Regions from separate parts of the Pseudoalteromonas sp. SR45-1 genome, predicted to be linked through region 1. Evidence: predicted binding sites of a transcription regulator. Region 1 holds the regulator's gene; each other region holds the start of a gene.
The links. Region 1 encodes sigma-54, which starts transcription at its own class of promoters, with help from an activator protein. Its sites were predicted from a motif close to GTTGGCACGNNNNTNGNNT; they were not measured.
Positions count from the first base shown of each region.

Region 2: a site for sigma-54 is predicted at 6,381-6,399, ahead of H5089_RS18780 (EF-hand domain-containing protein). Genes of this name have one in related genera too.
Region 3: a site for sigma-54 is predicted at 1,738-1,756, ahead of glnA (glutamate--ammonia ligase). Genes of this name have one in related genera too.

Region 1 is NZ_JACJDR010000002.1:65,080-72,992, reverse strand. It holds gene H5089_RS02735 (calcium/sodium antiporter) at 1-843, shown strand, start outside; gene H5089_RS02730 (KpsF/GutQ family sugar-phosphate isomerase) at 847-1,818, shown strand; gene kdsC (3-deoxy-manno-octulosonate-8-phosphatase KdsC) at 1,819-2,370, shown strand; gene lptC (LPS export ABC transporter periplasmic protein LptC) at 2,367-2,921, shown strand; gene lptA (lipopolysaccharide transport periplasmic protein LptA) at 2,911-3,456, shown strand; gene lptB (LPS export ABC transporter ATP-binding protein) at 3,453-4,178, shown strand; gene H5089_RS02705 (RNA polymerase factor sigma-54) at 4,248-5,747, shown strand; gene hpf (ribosome hibernation promoting factor) at 5,774-6,061, shown strand; gene ptsN (PTS IIA-like nitrogen regulatory protein PtsN) at 6,066-6,518, shown strand; gene rapZ (RNase adapter RapZ) at 6,537-7,382, shown strand; gene H5089_RS02685 (HPr family phosphocarrier protein) at 7,425-7,697, shown strand; gene mgtE (magnesium transporter) at 7,829-7,913, shown strand, end outside.
Region 2 is NZ_JACJDR010000024.1:8,969-16,881, reverse strand. It holds gene H5089_RS18805 (transglycosylase SLT domain-containing protein) at 1-1,427, shown strand, start outside; gene pepQ (Xaa-Pro dipeptidase) at 1,738-3,060, shown strand; gene H5089_RS18795 (YigZ family protein) at 3,147-3,761, shown strand; gene H5089_RS18790 (TrkH family potassium uptake protein) at 3,858-5,309, shown strand; gene H5089_RS18785 (flagellar brake protein) at 5,355-6,014, shown strand; gene H5089_RS18780 (EF-hand domain-containing protein) at 6,480-6,692, shown strand; gene H5089_RS18775 (calmodulin) at 6,833-7,045, shown strand; gene H5089_RS18770 (EF-hand domain-containing protein) at 7,121-7,336, shown strand; gene trkA (Trk system potassium transporter TrkA) at 7,418-7,913, opposite strand, start outside.
Region 3 is NZ_JACJDR010000013.1:37,761-45,673, forward strand. It holds gene H5089_RS13940 (DUF4124 domain-containing protein) at 1-162, opposite strand, end outside; gene glnA (glutamate--ammonia ligase) at 276-1,682, opposite strand; gene typA (translational GTPase TypA) at 2,190-4,013, shown strand; gene H5089_RS13955 (hypothetical protein) at 4,284-5,027, shown strand; gene H5089_RS13960 (CBM9 family sugar-binding protein) at 5,262-5,990, opposite strand; gene H5089_RS13965 (MBL fold metallo-hydrolase) at 6,058-7,137, opposite strand; gene H5089_RS13970 (DUF2959 domain-containing protein) at 7,212-7,868, opposite strand.

The DNA.
Region 1 (7,913 bases):
ACCGTTGTAGCCATGGGCTCTTCAGCCCCTGAAATGATGGTTTCAGCCTCTGCCGCTTTGGCTAACAAAACCGACACAGCCGTTGGCAATGCTGTTGGCTCTAATATTACAAACATTTTACTTGTGTTAGGTATCACTGCTCTATTTCGCCCTCTTTCAGTTTCATCTAGTACGTTAAAACGTGAAATGCCATTAGTGATGCTCGTATCTTTAGCTACTTGGTATGTGTTCTCAGATAACTACTTTTCATTTAGTGAAGGTGTTGCGCTTTTAGTTGGCTTTATCGTATTCATCGGTGGGTTAATCATTGTATCTATGCGTGCAAAAAACCAAGATGACCCATTTGTCTCAGAAGCCTGCGACGATGTACCAAACGATGTACCTACTAAAAAAGCGGTATTTTGGTTAATTGTCGGCATGGTACTCTTGCCGGTTAGTTCTCATTTTTTAATCGGCTCAGCTGTTGATATTGCTAAATACTTCGGCTTAAGCGACTTAGTCATTGGTTTAACAATTATTGCCATTGGTACTAGCTTGCCTGAACTTGCCGCCTCGGTTGCAGGTGTACTTAAAAATGAAGATGATTTAGCACTAGGTAATATTGTTGGCTCAAACATATTTAATATTTTAGCTGTATTACCTCTAGCAGGTATTATTAATCCTTCAGCAATTGATCCATCGTTAGTAAGCCGAGATATATTAATTATGATTGGTGCAACACTTGCTCTTATTATTATGTCATTGAACTTTAGAGGCACCCAGCGTATCAATAGGGTAGAAGGCGGCTTATTGCTAATAGCGTTTTTGGGTTACCAAGGGTATATTTTTAGTCAAGTAGGGTAAATGATGGCAACGCTAAACTTTATTGAACAAGGCCTTCGCGTTTTAGATGTTGAGCGCCAAGCACTTAGTGATATTGCACAATATGTAGATGAAAATTTTCATAACGCGTGCCAATTAATGTACGACTGTGAAGGCCGTATTATTGTTATTGGCATGGGAAAATCAGGCCATATTGGCAATAAAATAGCGGCAACCCTTGCAAGCACTGGCAGCCCTGCGTTTTTTGTTCACCCTGGTGAAGCAAGTCATGGTGATTTAGGTATGATCACTAAAAATGACGTGGTTATGCTTATTTCTAATTCAGGGGAAACCAGCGAAGTTTTAAATATCATTCCGGTTTTAAAACGACTTGGTGCCAAAATGATAGCGATGACTGGCAATACACAATCAACAATGGCAACCCTTGCTAATGTACATGTGTGCATTAAAGTAGAAAAAGAAGCTTGCTCATTGGGTCTAGCCCCTACATCAAGTACCACTGCAACGCTTGCGATGGGCGATGCCATGGCAGTTGCATTATTAGAAGCTCGCGGCTTTACAGCTGATGACTTCGCGCTATCTCACCCAGGTGGTAGTTTAGGCAAGCGCTTATTACTTACTTTAAAAGATGTTATGCACAGCGGCGCAAATACACCTATTATTGATATTTCACAAACAGTTAAAGATGCTCTAATAGAAATGTCAGCTAAAGGATTAGGTATGACAGCCATTGTTGATGAAAATCAGCAACTCGTAGGGTTATTTACCGATGGTGACTTACGTCGCATTTTAGAACAAAGAATTGATATTCATACAACACAAATAGATGTTGTTATGACTAAGTCATGCACTACAGCTACGCAAGATATTTTAGCCGCTGAAGCGCTCAATATTATGGAACGTAAACGTATAAATGGCCTAATCGTCGTCAATGAGAAAAACCAACCTATTGGCGCATTAAATATGCAAGACCTATTAAAAGCAGGAGTGTTATAAATGCAATTTGAAGAACTCTATCAACCGCTGAGCGATGATGCAAAAGCACGCGCTAAAAAAGTAAAACTACTTATATGCGATATTGATGGTGTATTTTCTGATGGCCGTATTTACCTTGGCAATCAAGGTGAAGAGCTAAAAGCATTTAATACAAAAGATGGTTTTGGCATTAAAGCACTTATAAACAGTGGCTTTGAAGTAGCTGTTATTACTGGTCGTCATTCACAGATAGTACAACAACGTATGAGCAGCTTAACCGTACAGCATATTTATCAAGGCCAAGAAAATAAGCTCATTGCCTATCAAGAATTAAAAGATAAACTCAACCTTAGCGATGAACAAATTGCTTATATTGGTGATGACGGTCCTGACATGCCTGTTATGGAGTTAGTAGGCTTTGCCGTTGCAGTAAATGATGCCCACCCTCTTATTAAGCGTTTGTCACATTATGTAACGCAAATGCCTGGTGGTTTTGGCGCTGTGAGAGAACTCACCGATTTGCTCATGCTTGAAAATGGTAAAGCATTGACTACACAAGGTACTAGTTCATGAATGCAGCGCGCATAATATTAAGCGTTTTATTCATTAGCTGTATGGTTTGGCTTTGGTACCCTTATTTTACACAAACAAATATTGTGCCTCAGGCTGAGCCTGAAGTTGTTGCTAAGCCTGATTACATAGCTATTGAGCTCAAACAGACAGCCTATGATGAGCAAGGTAAAATTAGCCACAAAGTCACTGCGGCTAAAATGGAGCTATACCAGCAATTAGGTTTCACGTTTTTTGAAAAACCCATTTTTACTTTATATAACGAGCAACAAACGTGGCAAATAAATGCAGACGAAGCAACATTATATGAAGATAAACAATTAATTTTAGAAGGTAATGTGGTTGCCAAAAATTTAACCGATAACGCCATGATAGACAAAATCAATGCTGATAATATTCAGGTTGATATAAAGTTATTAACAATGCGTTCGGAGCAACCCGTCATTATCACTGGACCCAATTTAAAAATCACCGGTAAAGGCCTAGAAGCCGACTTGAAAACCGAAGTGATAAAACTAATTAACCATACGCGAACCATATATTATGACCAATAAAATATTAAAATCACTTATCATTCCTACACTTATACTAGCGTTTAATAGTAGTGCTGCAGAGCAAAACACGCAACCTGCTGCCAATCAAATTTCAATAAGTGCCGACAAGCAAGAAGGTCAATTGAAAGCTAATGTGGGTATTTTTGAGAAAAACGTTGAGATTATTCACGGTAATCGCCGCATTACAGCCGATCGCCTCGAAGTACACAAACGTGATGAACTTGGTGATAATAAACAATTATTAATTGCCACAGGCAGCCCTGCGCACTTTGAAGAAAAGCAATCAGACGGCACGACTATGAGCGCCAGTGCTGACGAAGTACGTTATGATGTATCTAAGCGTTTTTTAACGCTTGTTGGTAATGCACAAGTATCGCAAGCCGGACAAAAAATAAATGCTAAAAGCATTACCTACGACATAGAGCAGCAGCTCATCAGTGCCGAAAAAGATGAAAACTCAACTGACCGCGTTCACACAATTTTAGTACCGATCGAAACTAAAAAAAGTAAAAAAGGCGATAAAGGTCAACCATGAGCACATTAAAAGCAGAACTATTGGCAAAAAGCTATAAAGGTCGTGAAGTTGTAAAAAACGTCGGCCTTGAAGTACAAGCTGGCAGTATAGTTGGCTTACTTGGCCCTAACGGTGCTGGTAAAACAACGACTTTTTATATGATTGTAGGGCTTGTTCCTAGCGACAAAGGTAAAATATCTATTGATGATAACGATATTACTCTTTTACCTATGCATAGTCGTGCTAGATTAGGCATAGGCTACTTACCACAAGAGTCATCGATTTTTAGAAAGCTGACTGTTTATCAAAACTTAATGGCCATTTTAGAAACGCGCAAAGAACTAAATAAACAAGCCAGAGAAGACACGCTCAATAACTTATTAGATGAATTTAGCATACAACACATTCGTGATAGCCAAGGTATGGCATTATCGGGGGGAGAACGTCGTCGTGTAGAAATAGCACGAGCGCTGGCAGCAGATCCTAAATTTATATTACTGGATGAACCGTTTGCCGGTGTTGACCCTATTTCGGTATTAGATATAAAGAAAATAATAGAACATCTTAAAAATCGTGGGATTGGTGTATTAATTACCGACCATAACGTAAGAGAGACCCTTGATGTTTGTGAAAAAGCCTACATTGTTTCTCATGGGGAGCTGATTGCATCAGGTACTCCAGAACACGTATTAAATGATAAAACAGTACGCGATGTTTACTTAGGCGAGCAATTTAGGCTGTAACATTTACGCCATGTCTTTAAGCATCTGCTAGTATTAATTATAACAACATAAAAGGATTGTTAGAGATACATGAGGCAATCACTACAGCTGCGCATGGGCCAGCAACTTACAATGACTCCACAGTTGCAACAAGCTATTCGTTTGTTGCAACTCAGTACATTGGATCTCCAGCAAGAAATACAAGAAGCTCTCGACAGTAATCCACTATTAGAGGTTGAAGAGGCAGACTATTCCGAAGACGCTGCTGGTAAAAACGAGCAAAAAGCTGATACCGATGACATAACTGTTAGCGCATCTGCTGATGATGCTCCGAGCGAATACGAACAAGATACTGGTGAAGCACTTGCAAAAGACACGCTAAGTGACGACATGGCTATGGATGTCAGTTGGGATGAGTACATGAGTGCCGCTCCTGCAGCCTCATCAGGTCCAATGCCTGAAGACGAATCAATATACCAAGGCGCCTCTACTGAAACGCTCCATGAGTATTTAATGTGGCAATTACAACTAACGCCATTTAGCCCTACAGACGAAGCTATTGCTATTGCTATTGTAGAAGCTGTCGATGATTCAGGTATTTTAACACTAAGCTGCGAAGAGATTTTAGAAAGCTTTAATCAAGAAAACGAAGATGATAACGAAGTCGAACTTGATGAAATTGAAGCGGTATTAAAACGCATCCAACTGTTTGATCCTGTTGGTATTGCTGCACGTAGTTTACAAGAGTGTTTGTGTATTCAGCTTAATCAATTTGATAAAGAAACACCTTATATTAATGAAACGAAAATGATTTTAACCGAGCATATTGATCTATTAGCAGCTCGCGACTATCGTACATTAATGAAAAAAACTAAGCTCAAAGAAGAAGAGCTTAAAGAAGTAATGACACTAATACATACTCTCAACCCAAAACCTGCAGATACTATTGTAAGGGAAGAATCTGAGTATGTTATTCCTGATGTGTCAGTTAAAAAAATTAAAGGCCGCTGGGTTGTCGAATTAAACCCAGATAGCATGCCTAAAATTCGTGTTAATAGCCAATACGCAGCAATGTCTCGCACTGTAAAATCAAGTGGCGACAGCCAGTTTATTCGCTCACATTTACAAGAAGCTAAATGGTTTATTAAAAGCTTAGAAAGTAGAAACGACACGCTATTAAAAGTTACTAATTGTATTGTTAAGCAACAACAAGGCTTTTTTGAACATGGCCCTGAAGCCATGAAACCAATGGTTTTAAATGATGTTGCTGAAATGGTAGAAATGCACGAATCGACAATTTCTCGCGTAACTACTCAAAAGTACATGCATACACCCCGTGGTATATTTGAGCTTAAATATTTTTTCTCAAGCCATGTAAGTACTGAAAACGGTGGTGAATGTTCATCTACAGCAATACGTGCGCTTATCCGAAAATTAATCGCAGCAGAAAACTCAGCAAAACCATTGAGTGATAGCAAAATAGCGGATATATTGGCTGAGCAAGGAATTAAAGTAGCGAGACGTACAATCGCAAAATACCGCGAATCTCTTGCTATTCCACCGTCAAATCAGCGTAAAAGTCTGATTTAAGACGCTAAACTAAGAGGGTAATGCTTATGCAACTAAACTTAACTGGTCGTCACGTAGAATTAACCGATTCACTAAGAGACTATATTAATACTAAATTTGCGAAGCTTGAAAGACACTCTGATCATATTAATAATGTTCATGTCATTCTCGATGTAGAAAAATTAAATCAAAAAGCAGAAGCCACAATACACGTAAGCGGTGCTGAGCTATTTGCCTCTACAGAACATCAAGATATGTATGCCGCTATTGACTCGTTGATCGACAAGCTCGATCGCCAAGTAATCAAACACAAAGAGAAGCTTGCTCGACACTAATATGATGAAATTAAGTTCACTTATATGCCAGGACTGCAGCAAAGCTGCGGTCCTTTTTAATAGCAAAAAAAGAATTTTAGAGTTCATTAGCGAACTTGCTCACGACAAACTTCCGTATTTACCGCAACAAGATATTCTTAATGCTTTAATGAGCAGAGAGAAATTAGGTAGTACAGGTATAGGACGTGGCATTGCTATTCCTCATGGAAGAATGAGCGGTGCAGAAGAGCCTTTGGCTTTAGTGCTCGTTAGCGAAACTCCAATAAACTTTGATGCAATCGATAATCGCCCTGTTGATATTTTTGTCGCACTCATCGTACCAGATGGCGATAACCAGCAGCACTTAAAGACTCTAGCAACCATTGCTGATAAACTAAACAACAAAGATTTTTGTAAACAGTTACGCAGTGCAAAATCTGATACTGAGCTTTACCAAGTTATTGTCGATCAATCATAGTTTTATAAAGGGTGTTAAATGGAGTTAATTATCATAAGCGGCCGTTCTGGTTCTGGAAAGTCGGTTGCTTTGCGCGTTGTAGAAGATTTAGGTTATTATTGCGTAGATAATATTCCAGTAAACCTACTACCTTCATTAGTTCGCAGTGTGTCTGATAGCTACGATAAAATTGCTGTTAGCATAGATGTGCGCAACATACCTAAAGAACAAGATGAATTTAACGATATTCTTGAATACTTACCAGGCTTTGCAAACCCTACGTTATTTTATTTAGATAGTGACGATCAGACATTGATCAAACGCTTTTCTGAAACACGCAGATTACACCCACTATCAATAGACTCGTTGCCTCTTGATTTAGCCATCAAAAAAGAAAAAGAATTACTTGATGTATTAACCACTCGCGCCGACTTTATGATAGATACGACTGATTTAAGTGTTCATCAACTCGCTGAATCTATTCGTGAAAAGATTTTAGGTAAAAAAGATAAGCAACTGATTGTCACATTTGAATCATTTGGCTTTAAACACGGTATACCAAAAGAAGCAGACTACGTATTTGATGCACGCTTTTTACCAAATCCACACTGGGAACCAGAGTTGAAGCCTTTAAATGGGTTAGATCAACCGGTTAAAGACTATTTAGCTAATCACAGCATAGTGCAAAAATTCACATGGCAAATTCAAACATTTGTACAAACGTGGTTACCGCATTTAGAAAGAAATAACCGCAGTTATTTAACCATTGCTATTGGGTGTACAGGCGGGCAACATCGCTCTGTGTATTTAGCGCAAACTATCGGTGAAAGTTTTGCAATGACACATCCCAATGTAAAAATTCGCCATCGCGAGCAAGAAAAATAATATAGCTGAATAATCACCTGTTCAGCTTAGGTAGAGTAAGTTATGCATTGTGAAGATACCTTTTTAATAAAAAACAAATTAGGCTTACACGCCAGAGCAGCTACTGTGCTTGCGCAATTAGCAGTACAATTTGATGCGACAATCACATTATTCCAAGATGACAAAGAAGCAGCAGGCGATAGCGTACTTGCATTAATGTTACTTGAAAGTAGCCAAGGAAAAGAAGTTAAAGTTGTTTGTAAAGGCCCTGATTCTGAGCAAGCTTTACACGCTGTTGGAGAATTAATAGCACAACGCTTTAATGAACAAGAATAATCTGTTTTATAAAAACAATATTCGCATTACTAGTGCTTCAATTAAAACAGATATATAAAATAAATAGGTTAGTAACGCCAGTTAACTCACCTCCCCCCATAAAGTAATATAACAATTTATAAAGGACGCCAATGCCAGAAGCTTTTGAACAAGATTATCCACTACAGCAACTAAAGCAGGTGACGAAGTCACTCAATAGTGGTCAATTTGTTCAAG
Region 2 (7,913 bases), on a different contig from region 1:
CAAACGAGTGCGATAGTTTGTTTTCACAGTGGCGCAAAAAAGGCTACATGAAAGAAGAAACGGTTTGGAAGCGTGTAACACTTGCTGCACAAGGCGGAACGCAAAGCTTATTACCTTACTTAAAAACTTTATTACCAAGTAAGGAGCGTTACTTAGCTGACTTATATTTAAAAGTGCGAAAAGATCCAAGCGCAGCCGCTGGATTATATAGATATAAAAACAAGTCGGCTAAAGAAGGGAAAATAGCTATTTATGGTGTTAAGCGTTTGGTTTGGCGCGATAAAGAGCTAGCTTTAAAAGCATGGGAAAAGCTAGAAAAAATATTTAAGTACAGCGATGAAGAAAAAGCGGATGTGTATTACACTTTTGCATTGTCACTTGCCTCTAGCGGGCATAAACAAGCGAGCTTTTGGCTAAATAAAGTGCCAAAAGAGCGACTAGACAGCAAGCTTATTCAGTGGCAACTGGGCAATATGCTCAAAACCCAAGATTGGGAAGGGATTGCTGCATTTTTTACAGGTAAAGAAAATTTAAGTCTTGGTCAGCAATATTGGTTAGCTTATAGCTATGCACAACGTGGCGAGCAACAAAAAGCAGACGACATTTGGAAAAAAGTAGCGGCTAATCGTGATTATTACGGCTTTTTAGCCGCAGCACGTTTGGGGTTGCCCGTTGATTTAAATAATCAGCCTTTAGCAGTCGATAAGGTACTTGTAGATAAAGTGAGTAATGCACCAGGCTTTAAGCGTGCAAAAGCACTTTATGATATTGAGCGCTTTACGTCGGCGCGCCGTGAATGGAATTACTTAACGGATACCTCTAGCGATGAAGAAAAGCTGGCAGCATCACAGTTATCTACCGATTTAGGTTGGCACGACAGTACTATTTTTACTTTAGCAAAAATTAAAGCATGGGATAATGTAGAGCAACGTTTTCCGTTTGCGTTTCAAGATGTTTTTGAGCGCTACAGTAAACGTAGCAAGATAGATGTTGCTTGGAGTATTGCTATTGCAAGGCGCGAAAGCTCTTTTGCGCCAGATGCACGCTCGCATGCTAATGCGCGTGGTTTAATGCAGTTATTACCTAGTACTGCTGAGTATGTAAATAAAGGCAGTGTGACAAGTAGTCGTTTATATCAACCTAAAACAAATATTAGGTTGGGTACGAGTTACTTACAATACTTAAAAAAGAAAAACCATGGCAATGAAGTGCTGGCTACGGCTTCTTATAATGCGGGTTATCACCGTATAAAGCGTTGGTTACCTGATGACGCTATTCCGGCTGAGTTATGGGTAGAGCTTATTCCGTATCGCGAAACCCGCGATTACGTAAAAAATGTATTTGCGTACAGGCAGGTTTACCATACAAGAATGGGCCGAGAAGGTAATGTATTAGCGCCGCTACTCGAAATGAAAATGGGCGGTTGAATATATGATACCAATCGACCAATAACTTAACACGATAGGTATAGGTATTAATAAGGGGGATGTTTACATGTTAAATATCCCCCTTTTTTGAGCGCTGAGGGTAATACCAATTTTATTAAAAACATGATCATTCTAGCGTATTAAATAACTCAATAACTGCGTTAAAAATTATTTATATAGAACAACTATGTATCATAATTTTAGCCTTGTTATTAAGCTATTTTCTTATCGCTATAATAGATCATTAATTTAATGCAATTGGTATAAGTGATAGACTCATAGCAAGTTAAATTTAACAGATGGATTAACAATGGATAAATTAGCCGTTTTATACGCCGAACATATTGCAACACTGCAACAGCGTACTCGTACAATTTGTAATAGCGAAGGGTTAGAAGGATTAGTAATTCATTCAGGCCAAGCTAAGCGCCAGTTTTTAGATGATATGTATTATCCATTTAAAGTTAATCCACAGTTTAAAGCATGGTTACCGGTTATTGATAATCCTCATTGCTGGATTGTGGTAAATGGCAGCGACAAGCCAAAACTCATATTTTATCGCCCGGTAGATTTTTGGCATAAAGTACCAGACGAGCCTCGCGACTTTTGGGCTGAGTACTTTGATATAGAGCTACTACTTCAGCCTGATCAAGTAGAAAAGTTATTACCATACGATAAAGCTAAATATGCTTACATGGGTGAATACATTGAAGTAGCGCAAGCACTTGGTTTTAGTATTATGAACCCTGAGCCTGTACTTAACTATTTTCATTACCACCGCGCTTATAAAACGCAGTACGAACTTGAATGTTTACGCAACGCTAACCGCATTGCAGTAGATGGGCATAAAGCTGCACGCGACACATTCTTTAATGGTGGTAGCGAGTTCGATATTCAGCAAGCGTACTTAATGGCAACACGTCAAAGCGAAAATGAAATGCCGTACGGCAACATTGTTGCGCTTAACGAAAACTGCGCTATTTTGCACTACACGCACTTTGATCCAAAAGCGCCACACACTCATAACTCATTTTTAATTGATGCTGGTGCAAACTTTAATGGTTATGCTGCTGATATTACTCGTACGTATGATTTTAAAAAGCAGGGTGAGTTTGCTGAGCTTGTACAAGCTATGACAGTTCAACAAATAGAACTAGGTAAAGGTTTAAAGCCGGGTATGCTTTATGGTGATTTACACGTTGAATGCCATAACCGTATCGCACAAATACTCAGTGACTTTAAAATTGTTAACCTACCCGCGGAGGAAATTGTTGAGCGTAAAATTACATCTACTTTCTTCCCGCATGGACTAGGACATCACCTAGGTTTACAAGTGCATGATATGGGCGGTTTTATGAGTGACGAAAAGGGCACACATCAACCATCGCCTGAAGGGCATCCGTTCTTGCGTTGTACTCGCCTGATTGAAAAAAACCAAGTGTTTACTATTGAGCCAGGTTTATACTTTATTGATTCACTGCTTGGTGATTTAGCGCAAACCGATAATAAGCAGTTTATTAACTGGGAAAAGGTAGAGTCATTTAAACCATTTGGCGGCATTCGTATTGAAGATAACATTATTGTTCACGAAGATAGCCTAGAGAATATGACGCGTAATTTAGAACTCGATTAATTTCTATAAAGACGAGTTAGCGAATAAACGTTAAAATATGCATATGAACGGGGCCTTTAGGCCCCATTTTTAATTGAGCTCTTAATATGTCTGAATATAAATATCCTGCTGCTGACGTTTTTCATCAAGAAGAAATAAAAAAAAGTACGTTTATAGTCCATATTGCACACACCCCCGATTTAAATTCAGCAAAAACATTTATTAAAAGCATTGAAGAAAAGTATAGCGATGCACGTCATAACTGCTGGGCACATGTGGCAGGCAATCCTGGTGGCAGCCATGTTTATGGTTTTTCGGATGATGGTGAACCTAATGGCACTGCGGGGAAACCTATGTTAAATGTGCTGGTGGGTTCGGGCCTTGGCGAAATCACTGCCGTGGTGACACGTTATTTTGGCGGCATAAAATTAGGCACCGGCGGGCTAGTACGTGCTTATGGTGGCTCATTAAATAATGCACTAGTAAAATTGCAAACGGTGCTTAAAGTTCCCAGCGTTGAAATTACTGGGAGTAGTGAGTACAGCATGCAAGGCGCGATTGAGCAGTTATTAAAAACAAAGTATCAAGTGCTTAATATTGATAAGCAATTTACTGCTAATATTGAGTGGGTGATTACAATCGATAGCCGTGAAGCTCAGCAAGCAATCAAAGATATTTTTGATTTAAGTCACGGCGCAGTTGAGTTAACTATTAAAGAGTAATAACCTACACAAATTGCATATAATGCATACTGACCCTATTTAATTTGGTTGATACTACTCAGCCTGAATTTACTAATAATAAAAGCGACAAGCTAAATGCAATTTCGTACCATCATAAAAATTCTTGGCCAACTTGTTGCGCTGTTTAGTATTACCATGGTGCCTCCGGCACTGGTGTCTTTAATATACAAAGACGGTGGTGGTGTTCCTTTTGTTTTAGCATTTATCTTTAGTGTTGTTATTGGCATGATGGCTTATTACCCAAACCGCCATGAAAACGGTGATTTAAAAGCACGTGAAGGCTTTTTAATTGTTGTTTTGTTTTGGCTGGTACTTGGGGCGTTTGCGTCCTTGCCGCTTATCTTTTTACAAGAACCTAACTTATCGCTCGCCGATGCGGTATTTGAAGCATTTTCTGGCTTAACAACCACCGGCGCTACGGTGCTTACCGGTATTGAGTATTTACCCAAGTCGGTATTGTTTTATCGCCAGCAACTCCAGTGGTTTGGCGGTATGGGTATAATCGTACTCGCTGTTGCTATACTCCCAATGCTAGGTGTTGGTGGTATGCAGTTGTACCGCGCTGAAATACCAGGGCCTGTAAAAGATTCTAAAATGACCCCGCGAATTGCCGATACTGCAAAGCACCTTTGGTATATTTATGTGTCGTTGACTATTACTTGTATGCTGGCTTATTGGGCTGCGGGAATGGAGTGGTTTGATGCTATATGCCATGCATTCTCAACGGTGGCGATAGGTGGTTTTTCTACTTACGACGCCTCCATGGGGCACTTTGACAGCCCTGTAATTAACTTTATTTGTGTGTTCTTTTTAATTATTGCCGCTGTTAACTTCTCCCTGCATTACGCCGCAGTGGCGAGCCGAAATATACAAGTTTATATTAGAGACCCAGAGTTTAAGGTGTTTTTGTGTATTCAATTAGCGCTGGTGGTTATTTGTTTTACCGTACTTTCCTCTAACGAAATATTTGCTAATGGCGATGAAACCCTCGATCAGGCGTTATTTCAAGCTGTTTCAATGAGTACAACAGCAGGCTTTGCTACTGATAACTTTTCAACATGGCCTTTGTTTTTACCTATTTTACTTATATTTTCGAGCTTTATTGGTGGCTGTGCAGGCTCTACCGGTGGTGGTATGAAAGTAGTGCGCGTATTTTTACTTTATTTGCAGGGCGTGCGTGAGCTCAATCGTTTAGTGCACCCACGGGCTATATATTCAATCAAGCTGGGTCGTAAGGCGTTGCCAGACAAAGTAGTAGAAGCCGTGTGGGGATTTTTCTCTGCATATGCGCTTGTATTTATTATTATCATGTTAGCGCTTATGGGCACGGGTATGGATAACATAACTGCGTTCTCAGCCACTGCGGCTTGTTTAAATAACTTAGGGCCTGGCTTAGGAGATGTAGCGTCGCATTATGGTGCTATAACCGATGGTGCTAAATGGTTGCTTACTATTGCAATGGTGTTTGGTCGCCTAGAAATATTTACTTTATTAGTGTTATTTACACCTACTTTTTGGCGTGGATAAACGAGCGGCTTAAGTTTTAAATTACAAAATATTGGAAAAAGGGATATGCCAACAAATTTAGAAAAGCTAAAGCATATAGGTGTAGGCAGTTTAGTTGACCTAGAAATATTAACACCTACAAGCAGTAAGCGTGTTAAAACTGAATTAGTTGGTTTACTCGATAAACAGTTTATTATTTTAAATTATCCCAATGCTAAGCGTTTACCTGCAGCGAGTGACTATTTACGTGATGGTGTAATGGTTGTTGTAAGAGCACTGATTGAAGGCAGTGGCGGGCAAGTTATTGCGTTTCGCCAGCAAATTATGTCAGTAGCCTCTCATCCCGCTAAACTCGTCTTTATTAATTTTCCTAAGCAAGTGCAGCTATTTGCGCTACGCTCGCAAACACGCATACCTACCTTGTTACCTGCAAAGCTAAAACTAAGTGACGATAGAGTGCTTGAAGGCCTTATTAAAGACATTTCACTCACTGGTGTAATGTTTGATATTAGAGGCGATCAGCAAGCTGAAGGTATTAAAGATATGCAATGCACTGTCGTACTCAATAGTAGTGATAAAGATTTTGAAGGTGAAATTTGCAGTGTTAAAGAGCATGTCGCAGGTGTGCACTGCGGAATTAAGCTACTAGCAAGCGAGGATGAAATGAAAACCTTTATGAAAGAGCATTTTATAGACCCATCTGCGCTTGAGCCCACCGTTGACTAAATCGTTTTTCGCTTATTTGCAACAAAATGTCGTTTTACGTGAGTATTTATAAAGTGTTTTTTTGTTTTTATATAATTAAAAATATTATTCAGATAAAACAATGTTTTACGTATTTTTTGTTATGGCTTGTTTTTTGTTGTTATAGCTACTTCGTTAAAATTAACCTTAATTATTTTTTAAAATCCCTCCTTTTATAGCTCTACATTTTAAAATGTATCTTTTTATATAAACATAACTAGTTGTTTTTAATGACTTTAGTTTTTCACCTCTAAAGCGTGTTGCGAAAAGGCAACAGTAATGACTCTGAAAATTCCTACTTATTGTATGTTTTGTTTTTAACTTGTTGAAAGTTAATGGCTTTTCAATGTTGGCATTTAAGTTGTAATAGTCAGGGTGTACTGAACGAAATCGTGATTCAAAGTGAAACACTTAATCGCACACACATAAATTTGAAGGATACATATTATGAAAAGCATTAATAAAACTTTAGCACTTATCGCTATTGCATCTTCTTCAGCCGCTTTTGCAGCAACAGATTTTGACACACTTGATGTAGACGGCAGTGGCACAATTAGCCAAGCAGAAGCATCAGTAGACGCAAAATTAATGAGCATGTTTTCTGAGCTTGATACTGACCAAAATGGTGAGTTATCAAAAGAAGAATTTTCAGAAGCTTAATTAAAAAGTATTTATCCTGAGTTGCCAAAGACAACCTAAGTAGGCAAGGGAGCTTACGAAAGAGGATAACAAGGAAGTGAAAAATTACGTTTTAAGTTAAACGAAGCAATTTTTTTGATAGAACATTGAAGGATTAAGTTATGAAACATTTAAATAAAGCATTAGCACTTATAGTACTAGCATCTTCTTCAGCTGCATTTGCAGCATCAGATTTTGACAGCCTTGATATCGATGGTAGCGGCACAATTAGCCCAAGTGAAGCGGCTGTCGATACCGATTTAATGGCTGAATTTATTGAGCTAGATACCGACGGTAGCGGCGAGCTTTCTAAAGAAGAATTCGCTAATTACTAATCTTTTTTCAGATTAAACATTTTTCACAGTCAGGGATCTTTGAAAAGGACTTCCCATATTACTAGGAATATTATTATGAAAACATTCAATACAACACTTGCAGTTATCGTTTTAGCATCTTCATCAGCAGCATATGCTGCAGTAGATTTTGCCTCTTTTGATGCAGATGGCGACGGTGCGATTACAATGGAAGAAGCGAAGGTTAACCCTCAGCTTGTAAAGATTTTTGATGATTTAGATACTGATGGAAATGGTGAAATCTCTAAAGAAGAGTTTTCAAAGGTACAGTAATCAATATTCGAAGATACTCCACTAAAGCCGCCTTAGTCAGCGGCTTTTTTGTATTTTAAATTAACTAATTAGCGTAACTAGTTAAAGGAATATAGCACTTACTTGGAATAGTTTTTCTACAACGGTAATATGTTTTTTGTCGATTAAAAACATGATGACATGATCGCCCGACATAATAATTGTATCATCGTGGGCTATCAGTACATCGTCATTACGTACTATTGCGCCAATAGTTGTACCCGCAGGAAGTTTTATGTCGGCAATCGCACGACCAACCACTTTAGATGTGCTTTCATCACCATGAGCTACCGCTTCTATGGCTTCTGCTGCGCCTTTACGCAGTGAATACACGTTAACAATATCACCACGGCGTACGTGCGTTAATAACGCTGATATAGTTGCTTGTTGTGGCGATATGGCAATGTCTATTTCGCCGCCTTGTACCAAATCAACGTAAGCTCCACGCTGGATAAGCACCATGGTTTTTTGTGCGCCCATACGTTTTGCAAGCATAGCCGACATAATGTTTGCTTCATCGTCATTGGTTACGGCAATAAACACATCTACTTGTTCAATA
Region 3 (7,913 bases), on a different contig from region 1:
ATCTTGGCTGGTAAGCTTTACCTCTTTAGCACCTTTATGAGGGGTGTCAGAGAACACTAATACGCCATTTTTATCTTTCCAAGCGTATATCTTTGTTTCACCAGCGTAACCATAATTGCTTAATCCTAAAGCAATTAATAGTAATAAAATCTTGTTGTTCACTCTGCAGCCCTGCATTTTTGTCGGTAACTTAACTTTAGTGGAGATTGATTAATTTTACCATTAAAAAAGCCCGCAAAGCGGGCTTGAGAACACACATATTTTATACAGCTAAATTAACAGCTGTAGTACATTTCAAACTCAACTGGGTGAGTTGTCATGTTAAGCTTTTCAACTTCTTTAGATTTAAGTTCGATGTAAGCATCGATTAAGTCGTCAGTGAATACGCCACCTTGAGTTAAGAATTCACGGTCTGCGCTAAGTGCAGATAGTGCTTCGTCAAGTGATGCTGCAACAGTTGGGATTTCTGCTGCTTCTTCAGCTGGTAGGTCATATAAATCTTTATCCATAGCATCGCCAGGGTGGATTTTGTTTTTGATACCATCAAGGCCAGCCATAAGCATTGCTGAGAAAGCAAGGTATGGGTTAGCAGTTGGATCTGGGAAGCGTACTTCAATACGACGACCTTTTTCAGATGGAACCACTGGGATACGGATTGATGCAGAACGGTTACGTGCAGAGTATGCAAGCATAACTGGTGCTTCAAAACCTGGTACTAAACGTTTGTACGAGTTAGTAGAGGCATTTGCAAAAGCGTTAATTGCTTTAGCATGCTTGATGATACCGCCAATGTAGTAAAGCGCATCTTCAGAAAGGCCGCCGTACTTATCACCAGCAAAAAGGTTTACACCATCTTTAGCAAGTGATTGGTGACAATGCATACCAGAACCGTTATCACCAACAACTGGCTTAGGCATAAACGTTGCTGTTTTACCGTATAAGTGAGCCATGTTATGGATAACATATTTCATTTCTTGGATTTCATCCGCTTTTAATACCATTGTATTAAAGCGAGTAGCAATCTCGTTTTGACCTGCTGTTGCAACTTCGTGGTGATGTGCTTCTACTACTTGGCCCATTTCTTCTAGGACTAGACACGTAGCTGAACGCCAATCTTGGAAGTCATCAACAGGAGCAACTGGGAAGTAACCGCCTTTAATACCTGGACGGTGACCTGTGTTGCCATCTGCATATTCTTTATCTGAGTTCCAAGCAGCTTGCTTAGAATCAATTTTGTACATAGAACCAGACATATCTGATTTGTATTTAACGTCGTCAAATACGAAAAACTCTGGCTCAGGGCCAAATAAAACTGTATCTGCAATACCTGTAGAGCGCATGTAATCTTCAGCACGCTTAGCAACAGAACGCGGGTCGCGCTCATAACCTTGAAGCGTTGAAGGCTCTACTACGTCACAACGTACGATTAATGTTGATTCTTCAGTGAAAGGGTCTAGTTTGATTGAGTCAGCAACTGGCATTAATACCATGTCTGATTCGTTTATGCCTTTCCAGCCTGCAATTGAAGAACCGTCAAACATTTTACCGTCTTCAAAAAAGTCTTCATCAACTTGGTGATGAGGAATAGATACATGTTGTTCTTTACCCTTAGTGTCAGTAAAGCGTAAATCAATGAACTTAACGTCATTTTCTTTAATAAAATCTAAAACCGATTGTGACATGTGTCCTCCAACTATTGGGTTTTGTTATTGCTGCATAATTGCTTTGGGATTTACTAAGCTGATTTTGTGCCATTTTTATAACTAGCTGTTTATAAATTAAAAAAATATCGTTGCATCAAAATGGAATGTACAAACGCACTATGTTGGTGCGTAAATTTTCCTTTTTGGTGCAAAATTTACAGGGCACAATTTGCTGCTAATTTAATCGCTCGGAAATAGCATAACCTAAATGCAAAAGAGTACCAAAAAGATCAGCAAAATAGCCAAAAAGGCTGTTTTTCAAAAAAAATTTGAAATTTAATTCATATAATTGTCATATATAAAACAGATACTTAGTAAAAGTATTGAGAAAGTTTTGAAATTTATATTGGATAAACTTTCATCCATGTCATTAATGAGGGATAATATGCGCCCTTTTAAATCCTATGCTGGGACATCTCGCGAAAGCGTGGATGAGTGCGTAGATCTTGCAGGATCAATGAGAATTTAATTTCTCTGAGTAAATATATGAGCATCGAACAGTTAAGAAATATAGCGATTATCGCGCACGTTGACCATGGTAAAACAACACTGGTTGACAAACTACTTGAGCAATCAGGTACATTAGAAACACGCGGCGGTAACGAAGAGCGCGTGATGGACTCAAACGACATTGAGAAAGAACGTGGTATTACCATTTTGGCTAAAAACACAGCCATTTCTTGGAATGACTACCATATCAATATCGTAGATACCCCGGGACACGCCGATTTCGGTGGTGAAGTTGAACGCGTACTTTCGATGGCTGACTCAGTATTATTACTTGTTGATGCTCAAGAAGGTCCAATGCCGCAAACGCGTTTCGTTACGCAAAAAGCATTCGCGCAAGGCTTAAAGCCAATCGTCGTTATCAATAAAATTGATAAGCCAGGCGCTCGTCCAGATTGGGTTATGGATCAAATCTTTGATTTATTCGACAACCTTGGCGCGACTGACGAACAGTTAGACTTTAAAGTAATCTACGCTTCAGCAATCAACGGTTGGGCAACACTAGATTTAGACGAACCATCAGACAACATGGAACCTATGTTCAAGATGATCGTTGAAGAAGTATCACCACCGGATGCAGATCCTGAAGGTGACTTCCAAATGCAAATTTCTCAACTAGATTACAACTCTTATGTTGGTGTAGTTGGTATTGGTCGTATTAAACGTGGTTCTGTTGCTCCTAACCAACAAGTTACTATTATCAGTGCTGATGGCACTACACGTAATGGTAAAATTGGTGCAGTACAAAGCTACCTAGGTCTTGAGCGTATCGAAACTGATAGAGCTTACGCTGGTAACATCGTAACTGTAACAGGTATTGGTGAGCTTAAGATTTCTGACACAGTTTGTTTCCCAGGAAACGTTGAAGCATTACCACCACTAAGTGTTGATGAGCCAACTGTAACAATGACATTCTCTGTAAATAACTCACCTTTCTGTGGTAAAGAAGGTAAGTTTGTAACGTCACGTAATATCCGTGAGCGTTTAGACAAAGAATTAGTACACAACGTAGCACTTCGCGTTGAAGATACTGCAAGCCCAGATAGCTTCCGTGTTTCTGGTCGTGGTGAATTACACCTAGGTATCTTAATTGAAAACATGCGTCGTGAAGGTTACGAGCTTTCAGTTTCTCGTCCAGAAGTTATCTTACGTACTGTAGATGGCGTTCTAGAAGAACCGTTTGAAACAGTGACTATTGACTGTCAAGAAGAGCATCAAGGTTCTGTTATGGAACAAGTTGGCCTACGTAAAGGTGAACTTACTAACATGACTCCAGATGGCAAAGGCCGTATGCGTTTAGACTTCATGATCCCAAGCCGTGGTTTAATTGGTTTCCAAACTGATTTCATGACGCTTACTTCGGGTTCTGGTCTTATGTACCATACGTTCGATCATTATGGTCCTCATAAAGGTGGCGCTATCGGTGTTCGTAAGAACGGCGTAATGATTGCAAACGCAACTGGTAAAGCACTTACTAACGCATTATTTAACTTACAAGAGCGCGGCCGTTTATTCATCGGTCACGGTGTTGAAGTATACGAAGGTATGGTTATCGGTATTCATAACCGTGATAACGACCTTACAGTTAACGCCCTTAAAGGCAAGCAGTTAACTAACGTACGTGCATCTGGTACTGATGAAGCGCAAACGCTTTCTCCGCACCTTAACTACTCACTTGAGCAAGCGCTTGAGTTCATCGATGATGACGAGCTAGTTGAAGTTACTCCACTAAACATTCGTATCCGTAAGAAACACCTTACAGAAAACGAACGTAAACGTGCGGGTCGTGCACCTAAGTCATAATCTATTAATTTAGAATAATGATTTTAAAAGCCGCTGTATTGCAAAATACAGCGGCTTTTTTGTGTTTGGTGGGTTCAGCAAAAGTAGATTATCAGTTTATTTCATCGTTCAGCTATCAGCATGAAATATTTATTGTTTTCATTATTATATGCTGGTAAGTTTTTAACGAAATTAAAAAGCTGTTTTTAATAACTAAATTGATAACAAAATACAAATTTTCTATCGATAACAGGGCTTTTTGCTATTAAAGATTTTGGAGTCTGCTGAAAAATGGAAGTTAAAACTGAACCAGCCGGAAGGCTTTTTGATATATTACAAGAAGCACGAAGCAAACCTGAACAACATAAAGTTAGAAAAGTTTGGGCTGAAGTTTTTGGTTTACAAGAAAATGATACTGGGACGATCTTAAGAATGATTGCTGATCTTATTCAGCTAATATACAAGACTAAGTCTCAGATTGAAGCGCTAGATGATGTTGACCATTTATTATATTTGAAGCCTTTTCAGAAAATAGAACGTATGTTCTCTAATATTAATTTGGAAGCACCTTGGCAAGGTTGTAAGAATCAAATTGATGAACCAACAATTTATGGCCTTCAATTTTGTTCTGATAAGTTAAATAGGAGCACAAAAATAACAGCACTTAAAGATATGGAGTTAGAGCAAATAAAAAAATCTCTAACCGAATTGTCGGATATGATTACAGGTTCTTCTCTAGAGCCTTCATTACAGCTACTTCTTTTAAGAAACATCGAAAGTTTACGACAAGCTTTGATTGCTTACAAGATCAAAGGTATTGACGGTATTGAAACAGAACTAGAACTTAATCTTGGCTCACTAGTTCTAAATAAAGAAAAAATTAAAGCATCTGTAGAAAAAGATAACTCTAGTGGTGTCTTTAAAAAGTACTTAAAACTTTTAGAGGGGCTAAATAGAACAGTATCTACAGCTAAGAAAGTAGATCAGCTCACGGGAAACACACTTTCTAAGCTGTTAGGCGTCAATGATAGCTAGTGGTCTATTTAAAAATTAGCTAAAATTTTTCAGCTTGATAAGCGTGAAGCAATCACTCATTAGCTTGGCCGATATAAGTAAACGAGGGTAAGTCCAAGCCGATCATGCTACATACTCTCAGGGTAGAAGCGATTGATAATGCAAAGCCTCCGCGTTTGTTGGTGGGATGTTTTTGCGTTGGGTTTCGCTTCGCTCAACCCAACATACGTGTTCAATTATTTTATTAGTAGCTACTTACTTTTTAGGGAGTAGGGTTATTTTGCCAAATACGTCGGCATCTATAAAACCACGGTTTCTGTCGCCATTTACTGGTTGTACTTCGTGTGAGCCCATAAAGTGCTCGCGCACGTCACTGCCATCGTTATCGCAATACGCTAACATAAACCCGATTACTTGCTTTTCGCTAAGTGTAAGTGGGGTGTTTTTAGCCCCTTCTTTATAATCATTAGGGTAGAGTTTTATTGCTACTTCCCACGTAATGTTAAAAGGTGCTGTGGTATTGCGCTTCCAGTTACTGACTAGGTGGTCGGTGTACAAATGGGCTTGTTTATCAGGTCCGTAATCGGCAGCTTGGTTATCAAGGCCAATATGGTACGCCAATGCGGTGTGATTAAATTGATGATTACCACCCGATGCATCGCTATCAATAAATACTTCAAGCGCATCGTCATCCCAATATTTATAGGTTGGATCTGCGTGTGTATCTATTAGAACATCATCCACAATATCGGCTTGTAGGTATAAATAGTTTTGATCCCACAATAAACGATAACGCCCTTTAAAGTCGGCATCGTTTGATGGCAGTGTGCCATCCATTAGATAAGGCATGTCGTGCCAAGCGGCTTTATCCCATGCGCTTTCTGATACGCCATCAATAGTAATTGGAGTTGATGTATGTTCAACATCAATAGCCATTGCTGGCGTGCTTAATAAAAAGCTTAAGGCGAGTGCTAATTTCTTCATTAATCTCTCAATTTTATTGTCGATTTGTCTTAATGTAATAACAATCTTAAAACAGCCAAGTAAATAGTTACAGTGAAATACTTTCGCCTTCGTTTAAAATATACAGCGGCACTTTTGAATCCATTTTATTGTACATATGCAATAAGCGAAGTAAGGCTGAATGACTGCTGTGGTCGCCCATTTTCCAACTTGAGTTACCGTATCCCCACGGTATCATTACTTTGCAGTTAAGCTCTTGTGCTGCGTTGAGCGCGTCTTCTGGTGTGGTGTGAACGTAACGATAAAATTTACCACTTTCTTTACTGTAGTAAGAAGCGATTGGGATTAAGCATACATCTATATCGCCATATTTTTGCTGTATGTCTTTAAAATGTTTTGAGTAGCCTGTATCGCCTGCAAAAAATAAGGTGCTACCGTTTTGTTCAAGCAGCCAGCCATTCCATAAGTCTTTATTGTTATCTTCGTAAATAAAGGGCACTAATACGCGAGCGCTAAAATGATGAGCTGGCACGGCGTTAATAACTAAGTCGTCAATGTTGGTTGTTGAGTACCACGGCATTTCGCTAATGTTAAAACCGCCGGTAGGGAAGTTGTCGGCCATCCCGAGTGGTGTTAAATAGCGAGGTTTATTGCCAATGCTTTGTATGTCGGCTTTATTAAAATGATCGTAATGAATATGCGAATACATTACCGCATCAATATTTTCGAGTTCTTGCTCACTAGGCCAAGCGCCTGCTTTACGATAAATGCCACCGCCGAGTTTAAAGCCAAGTGCCACTGGAGAATCAAACTGATTTTTTACCGGATCAAACAGCACACTTTGACCATTTGGAGTGTTAATAACAAAACTAGCGTGACCAAGCCAGCGTACGGTATAGCCAGTGCTAAGTTGTGGTTTAGTTTGCTGGCCTTGGTACTGGCAGTTTTCGCTGCCGGTTTTGCATAGTAAGTCTGGGTGAGCTGGGTAGCAGTTTTCAGTACAGGTAGTGGGATATGTTTTTTCACCTGTGTATAAATTTTTATAACGGCCGTTCTTATCATTAATAACAACAACTGAGTCAGAGCTGGTAATACGATTAATATTATTAGGTGCACCGCAGGCCGTTAATATACATAAGAGAATTGTTGCGATTAAAAAGCGTTTCATTGTAAATCCCTTTTAGTATTCCCTTTAACATAAAAAAGCCTGCAGCTAAGCAGGCTTTTTAAAGTAACAAATGATTAGCCAGCGCTGTTCATTTGTTCAATAAATTTATTTGAATCGGCAATCGATTTGTTCATGTCGTTCATCAACAATTGAATATCGCGCTTAAGGTTAGTGAATTCACCTTTAATAGCCGATACCGCTTGTGCATTTAAGTTATGCTTTAAGTATAAAACGTTATCATGAAGCGAGGTTAATACTGGCTCCATTTTACTCTCTGCGCTGCGCATTGAGCGTAATAGCTGATCAAATTGACGCTTAGTCGCGGTTAGCTTTTTGCTGCTTTCACGCTTAAGTGACGCGCTTTTGTATTGCTCTAACTCATCGCTCCACTCATCAAATAGCGCTTCTGCCACGTCTTCTACTTTATTGATGTTAGTTGACACTTCGTTAGCGGCATTTAAGCTCGACTCGTAATCGTCATTTAACTGATTATAAGTGTCTTGTAGTTCGCCACCATTAAAATCGATTAGAGTCGTTAAGCGCTCTAGTGCCGATTTAAATTCTTCTTGTGACTCTTGTTGCGAGTCTTTGGTTTCTTCTACGCGGTCAATAAGAATATCGCGTTTGTGAACACCCACTTTTTCCATCGCAGAATAATAAGCTGATTGGCAGCCAGTTAAAGTAAGTGTTACTACAAGCATTGAAACACTGAGTAATGTTTGTTTTTTCATTTGAATTCCTGTTTACGAGCGTTAGTGCTGTAAATTATGGCGCTG